DNA from 3 places in the Geobacillus sp. Sah69 genome. Region 3 is predicted to be linked to each of the others. Evidence: riboswitches for the same ligand, from Rfam matches in the RefSeq annotation. Region 3 holds a riboswitch; each other region holds the start of a gene.
What was found. A riboswitch is a leader RNA that binds a small molecule or an ion and turns the genes downstream of it on or off. The one in region 3 is predicted to bind cobalamin.
Positions count from the first base shown of each region.

Region 1 (3,276 bases), on a different contig from region 3:
GCGGGATCCGTTCGGCATTAAGCCGTTTTTTTATGCGGAGCAAGGAGACTGCACGTTTTTCGCTTCGGAAAAGAAAAGCATCTTGCTCGCTCTGGGACAGGAGTCGCTAAACGGCGATTCCCTGCAGCATTATTTAACATTCCAATATGTCCCTGAGCCGCTGACGATGTCGGCCGGCATTTACAAGCTGGAGCCGGGGCATTATCTCAAGAAACAAGTCGGAAAACCGCTCACGATTCATCGTTATTGGAAGGCATCCTTCGACCCCATTCGCCAATCGGAAGAGGAGCTTGTAAAGAAAATCCGCGATGCGCTGTTTGATTCGGTCAACGTCCATATGCGCAGCGATGTGCCGGTCGGTGCGTTTTTGTCGGGAGGCATTGATTCATCGTTCATCGTCGCCATCGCGAAACAATTCCATCCGCACCTGAAGACCTTTTCCGTCGGATTTGAGCGGGAAGGGTTCAGTGAAATCGATGTCGCAAAAGAAACGGCAGAGAAGCTTGGGGTAGACAACATTAGCTATGTCATCTCACCGCAGGAGTATATGGAAGAGCTGCCGAAAATTATGTGGCATATGGACGATCCGCTTGCCGATCCTGCGGCGGTGCCGCTTTATTTTGTCGCTCGTGAGGCGAGAAAGCATGTCACGGTTGTGCTTTCTGGCGAAGGGGCGGACGAGCTGTTCGGCGGTTACAACATTTACCGCGAACCAGAGTCGCTGCGGCTGTTTGTGCGTATGCCAAACATCGTAAAAGCGGTGTTGCGGATGATCGCGAAGCTGCTTCCGGACGGAATGAAAGGAAAAAGCTTTTTGGAGCGCGGCACGACGCCGCTTGAAGAGCGGTATGTCGGCAATGCCAAAATCTATAGCGAAAAGGAAAAAGCGGCGCTGCTCAAAACGTACCGAGGAGGGTGCGAATATACGGCGGTGACGGCTCCGTTTTACCGCGAAACGCTTCATGACCCGCCCGTCAACCGGATGCAGTATATTGATCTTCATACATGGCTAAGGGGCGATATTTTAGTCAAAGCGGACAAAATGACGATGGCCCATTCGCTTGAGCTGCGCGTTCCCTTTTTAGACAAAAAGGTATTTGAGGTTGCTAGGCAAATCGCCCCTGATATGAAGATAGCCAACGGTACGACGAAATATATTTTACGTAAAGCCGCCGAAGGCATCGTGCCGGATCATGTGTTAAACAGGAAAAAATTAGGGTTCCCCGTGCCGATTCGCCACTGGCTGAAAAACGAAATGTATGACTGGGCGAGACAGCTCATCAACGAAAGCGAAACTGATCATCTGTTCCATAAGGACGTGCTCTATCGGCTGCTGGATGAACATGCCCGCCACAAGGCGGACCACAGCCGCAAGCTGTGGACGGTGTTGGCGTTTATGGTTTGGCATCAAGTGTATGTGGAAAAGAAGTACGATTTTGCTTCATCCGCACAAAGCGAGGAGCGGCCAGCGTCTGTTTTGGAGGCGTAGCAGGGAAACGACAGGGCGTTCTAAGGGCGACACCTAGAACGCCTTTTTCGATGGTGCGGACAGTTTCCTTGCCTTTGGCGAAGCGAAAGAGAAAATTTGCTTTCTCCCGCTCTTGCAATTTTCCCGGTTTTGGTATATGCTTGTTCCATCAGGATGCTAAACTACTATATATTGGTTTTGAGGTCTTTTTTTACAACTACATATTGTTCTGCCAAGCAACGGTGTCCATCAGGACTTAATAGGGAATCCGGTGCGAATCCGGAACTGCCCCCGCAACTGTATGTGCGGACGAAATGGGATGGCCACTGGCGGCAAGAGCTGTTCGGCGCGCCGCTGGGAAGGCCCCAAAGTAGGACGATGCACGAGTCAGGAGACCTGCCTTGCTTGGAACGTTTCATGTTCTTCGGGGTGTGAGAAGATGAAACGATAGGGGAAAAGAACAAAGGGTTCGTCTGCCTTTTTTCGTCTGTCGTTTCATCCGCTCGCCTGCCCGAGCGGATTTTTTTATGGAAGGAGAGAAGAAACGAATGACCACATTGACGAAAACGGTCATCCTCGATGATCAAGGGAAGTCGGTTTCGTTTTCACGTGAAGAGTTTGTGTCGCTGATTGGGCAAGCCGCCGCTGGATTCGGCCGTCTGTCGCTTGATGAATACGTCGAGCGTGTTTGGCAGCTTCTTAGCCGAAAGGAGTCCGTCACGGTAGAACAGCTGCACCAAACGGCTATTTTGGAAGGACTTTCTTACATTGATGAAGAGGAGCCGGACTGGACGTTTGTGTGCGCCCGGCTGTATTTGCGGCAATTGTACCGTGAAGCGGCGCGGCAGCGCGGGTACGATGAACGCGAGCGGTATGGCGATTTCTACTCGCTGCTTGTTGCGCTGACGGAACAAGGGGTGTACAGTCCGTTCTTGCTTGAACGTTATACGAAAGAAGAAGTCGACGCCATCGGTGCGTTTCTTGATCCGGAGAAGGACAAGCTGTTTACGTACATTGGGCTGCGCACGCTCGCGGACCGGTATTTGGCGCGCGATTATGAGCGGCGGTTGTATGAATTGCCGCAGGAGCGGTTTTTGGTCATTGCCATGACGCTCATGGCGAATGAACCGCAAAAGCGGCGCCTTGCGCTCGTGAAGGAAGCGTATTGGGCGTTAAGCAACTTATACATGACCGTGGCGACGCCGACGCTTGCCAACGCTGGGAAGTCGTACGGCCAGCTGTCGAGCTGCTTTGTCGATACGGTCGATGACAGCTTGCAAGGAATTTATGACAGCAACACCGACATCGCCAATTTGTCGAAATCGGGCGGCGGCATCGGCGTCTATTTAGGCAAAATCCGGTCGCGCGGCAGCGACATCAAAGGATTCAAAGGGGTCTCCTCCGGCGTCATCCCGTGGATGAAGCAGTTGAACAATACAGCGGTGAGCGTCGATCAGTTGGGACAGCGAAAAGGAGCCATTTCCGTCTATTTAGATGTATGGCATAAAGACATTTTTGCGTTTCTCGATGCGCGGCTCAACAACGGCGACGAACGGCTGCGGACGCATGATTTGTTCACCGGCGTGTGCATCCCTGATTTGTTCATGGAGCAAGTCGAACAGCGCGGCGACTGGTACTTGTTTGATCCGCATGAAGTGCGGAAGGTGATGGGGTTTAGCTTGGAAGATTTTTATGATGAGGAAAAAGGGCGCGGGAGTTTCCGCGAGAAATATTGGCAATGCGTCAACGAACCAAGGCTGTCGAAAGAAAAAGTGCCGGCGATCGACGTGATGAAAAGCATTATGCGC
Region 1 covers NZ_LLKS01000019.1:265,773-269,048, forward strand. The annotation lists gene asnB (asparagine synthase (glutamine-hydrolyzing)) at 1-1,489, shown strand, start outside; cobalamin riboswitch at 1,692-1,887, shown strand; gene AP057_RS03205 (ribonucleoside-diphosphate reductase subunit alpha) at 2,017-3,276, shown strand, end outside.
Region 1: it holds a riboswitch for cobalamin, as region 3 does, so the genes downstream of both, AP057_RS03205 (ribonucleoside-diphosphate reductase subunit alpha) here and AP057_RS08165 (ferredoxin) in region 3, are expected to answer to the same signal.

Region 2 (3,276 bases), on a different contig from region 3:
TGATCGTCTCAACCGACATGCGCCGCTCCACAGCGCGAGTGAACGCCAAAACGGCGGCAAGCGTCGCCATGCCAAACAAGATGCTCACGACCGGCAGCGTGAACGTGCCAAAGAACGGCCATTGCCAGCCGAGAAAGATGACGAGCACCGCCCCGACCGACGCGCCGGACGAGACACCGAGCGTGTACGGATCGGCGAGCGCATTTTTTAACAGCCCTTGAAACGCGGCCCCGGCCAGCGCCAATGACGCCCCGACCAAAAACGCAAGCACGACGCGCGGCAAGCGGATCGCCATCACGATCGGCACCCAATCAGCCGGAATGTGGCGAGGCAGCGCCGCTCCGAACCATTCAGCCGCCAAAATGCGGACAATAGAAGAAAAGGGAATCGACAGCGATCCTGTCGATACCCCTACGAGAAGCGATAACACGGCCGCGGTGACGGCCAATATATACATCCACATTTTACTTGAACACATCCGGGTAAATGGCTTTGGCAAGTTCCTCGACCCCTTCGACAAGGCGCGGACCCGGTCGGCTTACTAAGTCGGTGTTGACGTCATACACCCGCTTGTTTTTCACCGCCGGCACGTCTTTCCAAGCGGCGCGCGCCAACACTTGCTTCGCTCCGCCGTATGTCGTGATGATGACATCCGGCTTATAGGCCACGGCTTTTTCTTCCGTCACCATCGGCCAGCCTTCCAAGCTGCCGGCGACGTTTTTCGCCGAAATCACTTGAAGCATCTCATCCATAAACGTCCCTTTGCCGGCCGTATAAATTTGCGGCGGCGGCGACACTTCAATCCAGACATTGGCCTGTTTGTCCGCCGGGATTTGTTTCGCTTTTTCTTTGATTTTCGCAAGCTTCTCTTTCATCTCATCAATCACTTGCTTCGCTTTGTCCGACGTCCCGGTCGCTTTGCCGATCAAGTCGATGGACGCATATACATCGTCGAACGACTTCGCGTCATTGACGACAAGCACGGTAATGCCGGCGTCTTTCAATTGCTTGAGGCCATCGCGCGAGTTATGGGCGCTTGACGCGTGGGCCAAGACGAGATCCGGTTTGAGCGAAATGATTTTCTCGACGTTGAATTCCATGCCGCCGATTTTCGTTTTCGTTTTGACGTCTTCCGGATAATTGTCAAAATCGCTGACGCCGACGATCTTATCGCCCAACCCCAACGCATAGGCGATTTCCGTATTGCTCGGGATGAGCGAGACGATTTTTTTCGGTTCCGCTTTGATCGTGACATCCTCGCCAAGCCCGTCTTTCACCGTCACCGGAAACGCCGCTTGTTCCGTTTTCGGTTCTTCTTTTTTCGCAGGCTGGGCGTTGCTATTGGCTCCACTGCTGCAGCCGACCAGCACGGCGGCCAAAAGGAAGAACACCGCCACCACCGCCGGCCATGTCCAACGTTTCATCCGTCATTCCCCCTTCGATGATGTATGTACAACAAAAAAGCCCATTCCGTCCGAACGGGGAATGAGCACGAAACAGACCGCCAATGGGCACAACAATGCCCTGTACGACTGTTTCCACGTCTCACCCCCCGAAGATTCGGAAACTGCGGCAAGCAAGGCAGGTCTACTGGCTCATGCTTCATCCTACTCTGAAGCCTTCCCGTACGGAAAACAGCGCAAGCCATCTGTCCGTACAGTGGCGATTTCATTTCGTCCGCATTGACAGTTGCGGGGACAGCTCCGGATTCCCACCGGATTCCCTATTAAGCCTTTTCGGCGCCTTGCTGCGAGTTGATGAATTTGTCGGATATGGACATTTTTATATTAAAGCAAGGCCTGGCATTTGACAACTGTGAATTTTACAGTGGGCTGGCGGCAGGCGGTCATCGATCACTTTTGCGGTCAGGCAGCTCGGCTCCAGTGTCCGTGTTTTGTACGGAACGCCGCATGCGCCGTTGCATCGAGCTCCGTGATGTCAAATGCCGCCATGTTGCCTATTCATCGATTCCCACAAACCTCATCTTTTGAGTTTCTTCCGGCTGCGGAGAAACGTTCCTTTTCCATATGTCGCTAAAAAAATTAGGAAAGACGCCTCACCTCTGGCACGGCGTCTTTCCCCGATACAACCTTCATCTCGTCACTGTTGAATATATTTGTCAAACACAAAGCCGAAATCCTTCACCGTATAGTTCTTTTTCGCTTCCGTCAGCCAGCGAAAAGCGTATTCATTCACGGCTTGAAAATCCGCCGACACATTGGCGCCGTCACCGCGCATGTTGGCCAACACCTTGGCCGCCAGTTCCAAACTCCGCTCCGCATAGTGGAACTTCGTTTCGTTTTCATGGCAAATCTCCGCGATCGCCAACAGCGATTTATACAAATCTTTCAGTTCCTCAATATGCTTTTTATGCACATCAATGGAGTAGGAATGCGGTCCAATTTTAAATTTAATTTCCGCATCCAAATCGACCGTCCCGGCCGTTTCGAGCGATACGTCGGAAATCGGATGCTTGTAGTAATCGTAGCGGCGCAGCGTCCGTTTTTTGCTCGCGGCGCTCGTGCCGTCCAAATGAATGAGCGCGCGGTTGGTGAAGCAATACTCATCCGATTTTGATTTGATAAGAAAATAGATTTTCTCCCCATCCTCGTGCATCACATAATCATCGGCATCGACTTTGTCATAGTCTTTCGGCTGAATGACCGCACCGATGTCGCTTAACCCAAGCACATCGGCGGCGACTTTTCCAAACATGCTCATGTTCCTCCGGCTCCTTCCACGTTTTATCGGCGCCCGCCTATTGGCGGATGAACGGCGTTTTGCCTTAACAAGGCGCCGTAATCTCATACCTTTCATCTATGTAATACGTCGAGATCGGAAAAACGTTTCATCGCCTCTAAAAATCAAAGACCCAACGCCTTTTATGACGGCGTCAGGCCTTACAAGCGACTACAGTTCCCCGCTTAGACGAGAGTCTTTGTTCGTGAGCCGCAAAAAGATCAGGTAAACGAGTCCAATCGCGATCCAAATCAATCCGAGCTTTTTGCTGAGCGGGTCAAGATTGACCCACACATAACCGATGATGGTGAACTACCCCCACTTAATTTTCTAGCGAAAATTTGAAGTGGAGGCTTCCAAAGAAGTTTGACTGCTTCAAGCAATCCTTATTCTTTGAGGCGTGTCCACTTCGCCGCTAGAGCATAAGACACTCAGGTCTACAGCTTTACTTTTCTTTAAGATGTTTAATGCGCCATTGACATCAGCATTCATTAGTTTGCCAGACTTTGTTCGATACAAGCCGCGCTTAATACGTTT
Region 2 covers NZ_LLKS01000045.1:91-3,366, reverse strand. The annotation lists gene AP057_RS11385 (iron ABC transporter permease) at 1-478, opposite strand, end outside; gene AP057_RS11380 (ABC transporter substrate-binding protein) at 465-1,424, opposite strand; cobalamin riboswitch at 1,563-1,762, opposite strand; gene AP057_RS11375 (PH domain-containing protein) at 2,101-2,715, opposite strand; partial or broken gene AP057_RS11370 (RNA-guided endonuclease TnpB family protein) at 3,115-3,276, opposite strand, start outside.
Region 2: it holds a riboswitch for cobalamin, as region 3 does, so the genes downstream of both, AP057_RS11380 (ABC transporter substrate-binding protein) here and AP057_RS08165 (ferredoxin) in region 3, are expected to answer to the same signal.

Region 3 (3,276 bases):
ACAAGCAAAGCAGCCAGCAACACGAGCAAGCCATTTTTCTTCATCGCATTACGCCTCCTTTTCCTTTTGGAACAGCGGAGAAGCTTGATAGGAGGAAAGCCAGTTCCAGACGATTACCGTTATGATGCCTTCCGTCACCGCCAACGGCACTTGAGTAATGGCAAAAATGCCGGCGAATTTCAAAAACGAGGCGGTGACTCCCCCATCAGGAGACGGAAACGCCAGGGCAAGCTGCAGGGACGTCATGACATATGTAGCCAAATCAGACAAACAAGCGGCAAGAAACAAAGCCGCTCGATTGGATACCGCCCCTTTTCGGCACAGTTGATACACTCCGTACGCGACGAACGGGCCGACGATCGCCATCGACATCGCATTGGCCCCAAGCGTCGTCACTCCTCCGTGGGCAAGAAGCAGCGCTTGAAAGAGAAGAACGACTGTGCCGATCACCACCATCACCCATGGTCCAAACAAAACCGAGCCGAAGCCGATCCCGGTCGGATGCGAGCTGCTGCCGGTGACGGATGGAATTTTCAACGCCGACAATACAAATGTAAACGCGCCAGCTAACGCCATCAGAAGCTTATGTTCGGGGTGCTGCTTCAGCGTATGCACAAGCCGCCGCAATCCGAACACAAAGAACGGCAAAAACAACAGCCACCAAAACAGCGCCCATTTGACAGGCAAAAATCCTTCCATAATGTGCATGGCATACGCTTCATTTTCATTCGTCAACAAAAAATAGGAAACGAACAAAGCCGCCATTTTGCTCCATCGAACCGCTCTCTTCATTTATCCCTTCACTCCTTTCGCAGCATGTTCCGTTTTCCGTTTTCCGCTTGGCGCCTCCCGTTCGCCGGCTGGCGTCAACACCAATTCGCCTTCGTATTCATACGTCGCCCACTCCCGCATCGGAACCCCCTCACCCAAATGAGCGCGCACAACCTCCTTCGCCCGCTCCGGCGTTATCTGTCGATACCAGACGCCTTGCGGATAGACGATCATCACGCACGCGTCTTGGCATCGTCCGTTGCAGCGCGTCCTTGTTGTATGGACAGCGTCGTCAAGCCCGAGACGGGCGATCTCCTCGCGCACCGCCGTTGTCACATCATCCCCGCCATGGCGGAGGCACGTCCCTCCGTTGCAAATGAGCACATGATGCTTCATTCCCCGCAAATCCCATGTCGCCACCGAATCCCCCCTTTTTGGCTAGAATGATAGAATTTAGACGCAGACAGACGGGCAGGTTTTCGGCAAAAGAAAAAGCACCTCTACAGCAGAGGTGCAGAAAAATGTATACGAAAGCCGTAAACGGCCCAAACAGGCCCAATGCAGCCATCATTCTCCCGCACGTCTGCCTATAGTCCCGTAGGCATCCGTCCGATCCAAACAAGGCAGGTCTCCTGACTTAGGATCATCGCTTGACGGCGTCTTCCCGAAGCATCCTTCAGTGACTTGTTGCCGCAAAGCTCCCCATCACAGTGGCGGGCACCGTGCCGGATTTTCACCGGGCTTCCCTTTTCACCCAAACCCTAGAGCAGGCTTAGGCACCTTGTTTGTCTTACCGCCATATATGCGCTGTCATGGAACAAGCATCTGTTTTCATCGTAGTACAACCAATGCGTTGCCGTCAACCGTTTTTTGCCGACCAATCTTCGCGGGCGACGACAACGCCGTCGGCATCGGCGTACACGTATGCGCCCGGCTCCCAGCGGACGCCGCCGAACTCGAGCACAACGTCGCGGGCGCCTTTTCCTTCTTTTTTGCTTTTCACTGGGCACGTGCCGATCGCCATGACCCCAAGCGGCATGCGGCCGATTTCCGCCGAATCGCGAATGCAGCCGTGGATGATGACGCCGGCAAGCCCCCGGTCGCAGGCGATTTGCGCCAACCGGTCGCCTAATAGCGCCACGCGGCGCGAGCCTTTTCCATCGACCACGAGCACCGTCCCCGGCAGCACCGTCTCGAGCGCTTCACGGACAAGGACGTTGTCCTCAAACACGTCGACCGTCGCGATCGGCCCGGAAAACATCCGTTTTCCGCCGTACGATTGAAACGAAAGTTCGCACACTTGCAACTCATCTAAACATTGATCGCATAAATCAGCTGTTTTCATGATCCTCTCCCCTTTCGTTTTTTTCATTCGCCACCATTCGTCAAAATCCTGCCGACACCACATTTTTTTGCGGCGCTGCTTCTGCTCGGGCATCGGATGCGTGTCCTTGCGGGGCCGCTGAAAACGATAAAAAGATGTTCTCGTCCCCGCTTTCCGGCGAACGAAAAAACGGCCCCGCACAACATGGCGGAAGCCGTTTTGGCCGCCGGGACGAACGAGCCCCGTCCGGCGATTCAGCTGGGCTAGCTGGATTCGAACCAGCGCATCACGGAGTCAAAGTCCGTTGCCTTACCGCTTGGCTATAGCCCAACGTTTTGTTGTCGTTTACAGTATGCGACATGATGGTGCACGTTATGCATCAACCTGAATATTCTTTTGCTTGATGTGCGACACTATCGGTACAAGCACCCTTTCCCCACTATATCACCCCGTATTCCCCTAATACTTGTTTTCCTGATATGATACTGGAAGGGAAGAGATGTCTATGCGCCGGATCACGGTTTTTCGCATCTATCTTTGCGCATTGTTTTTGTTATCGCTGCCGATCGTCTTAGCGGCCGCGGCTGCCTGGCAGCCACCCAGCCAGCCGAAAACCGCCGTCATCGCCCACCGCGGCGCGTCCGGACACGCGCCGGAGCATACGCTCTCATCCTACCGCCTCGCCGCCCGCATGAATGCCGATTATATCGAAGTCGATGTGCGCGCAACGAAAGACGGGAAGCTCGTTGCCCTGCATGATGCGACGCTCGCCCGGACGACAAATGTCGAAACGGTTTACCCACACCGGTCGCCATGGCGGGTCAGCGATTTTTCATTGCGTGAGCTCAAAAAATTGGATGCCGGATCGTGGTTCGATCCACGCTTTGCCGGCGAATGCGTTCCGACGCTTGATGAGGTGGTTCGGATGCTGAAAGCGGAACGTGTAAACGTTCCGTTGTACGTCGAAACGAAACAGCCCGGCATCGAACGGGCGGTCGCCCGCCTATTGCAAAAACACGGCGTTCTCCAGCGCGGAAGCGTCATGTTTCAATCGTTCCATCCAGAAAGTTTGCAGGCGCTCCGCCCGCTCATCCCGCGCGGCGTCCCGCTCATTCAATTGGTCGGCGAAAAGGAAGCGCGAAGTGGCCGCGACGAGCTGTTGCAACAAATCGCCGTCTATG
Region 3 covers NZ_LLKS01000032.1:337,363-340,638, forward strand. The annotation lists gene AP057_RS08155 (energy-coupling factor ABC transporter substrate-binding protein) at 1-44, opposite strand, end outside; gene AP057_RS08160 (energy-coupling factor ABC transporter permease) at 49-765, opposite strand; gene AP057_RS08165 (ferredoxin) at 793-1,191, opposite strand; cobalamin riboswitch at 1,376-1,570, opposite strand; gene rraA (ribonuclease E activity regulator RraA) at 1,631-2,116, opposite strand; tRNA gene AP057_RS08175 (tRNA-Gln) at 2,354-2,425, opposite strand; gene AP057_RS08180 (glycerophosphodiester phosphodiesterase family protein) at 2,601-3,276, shown strand, end outside.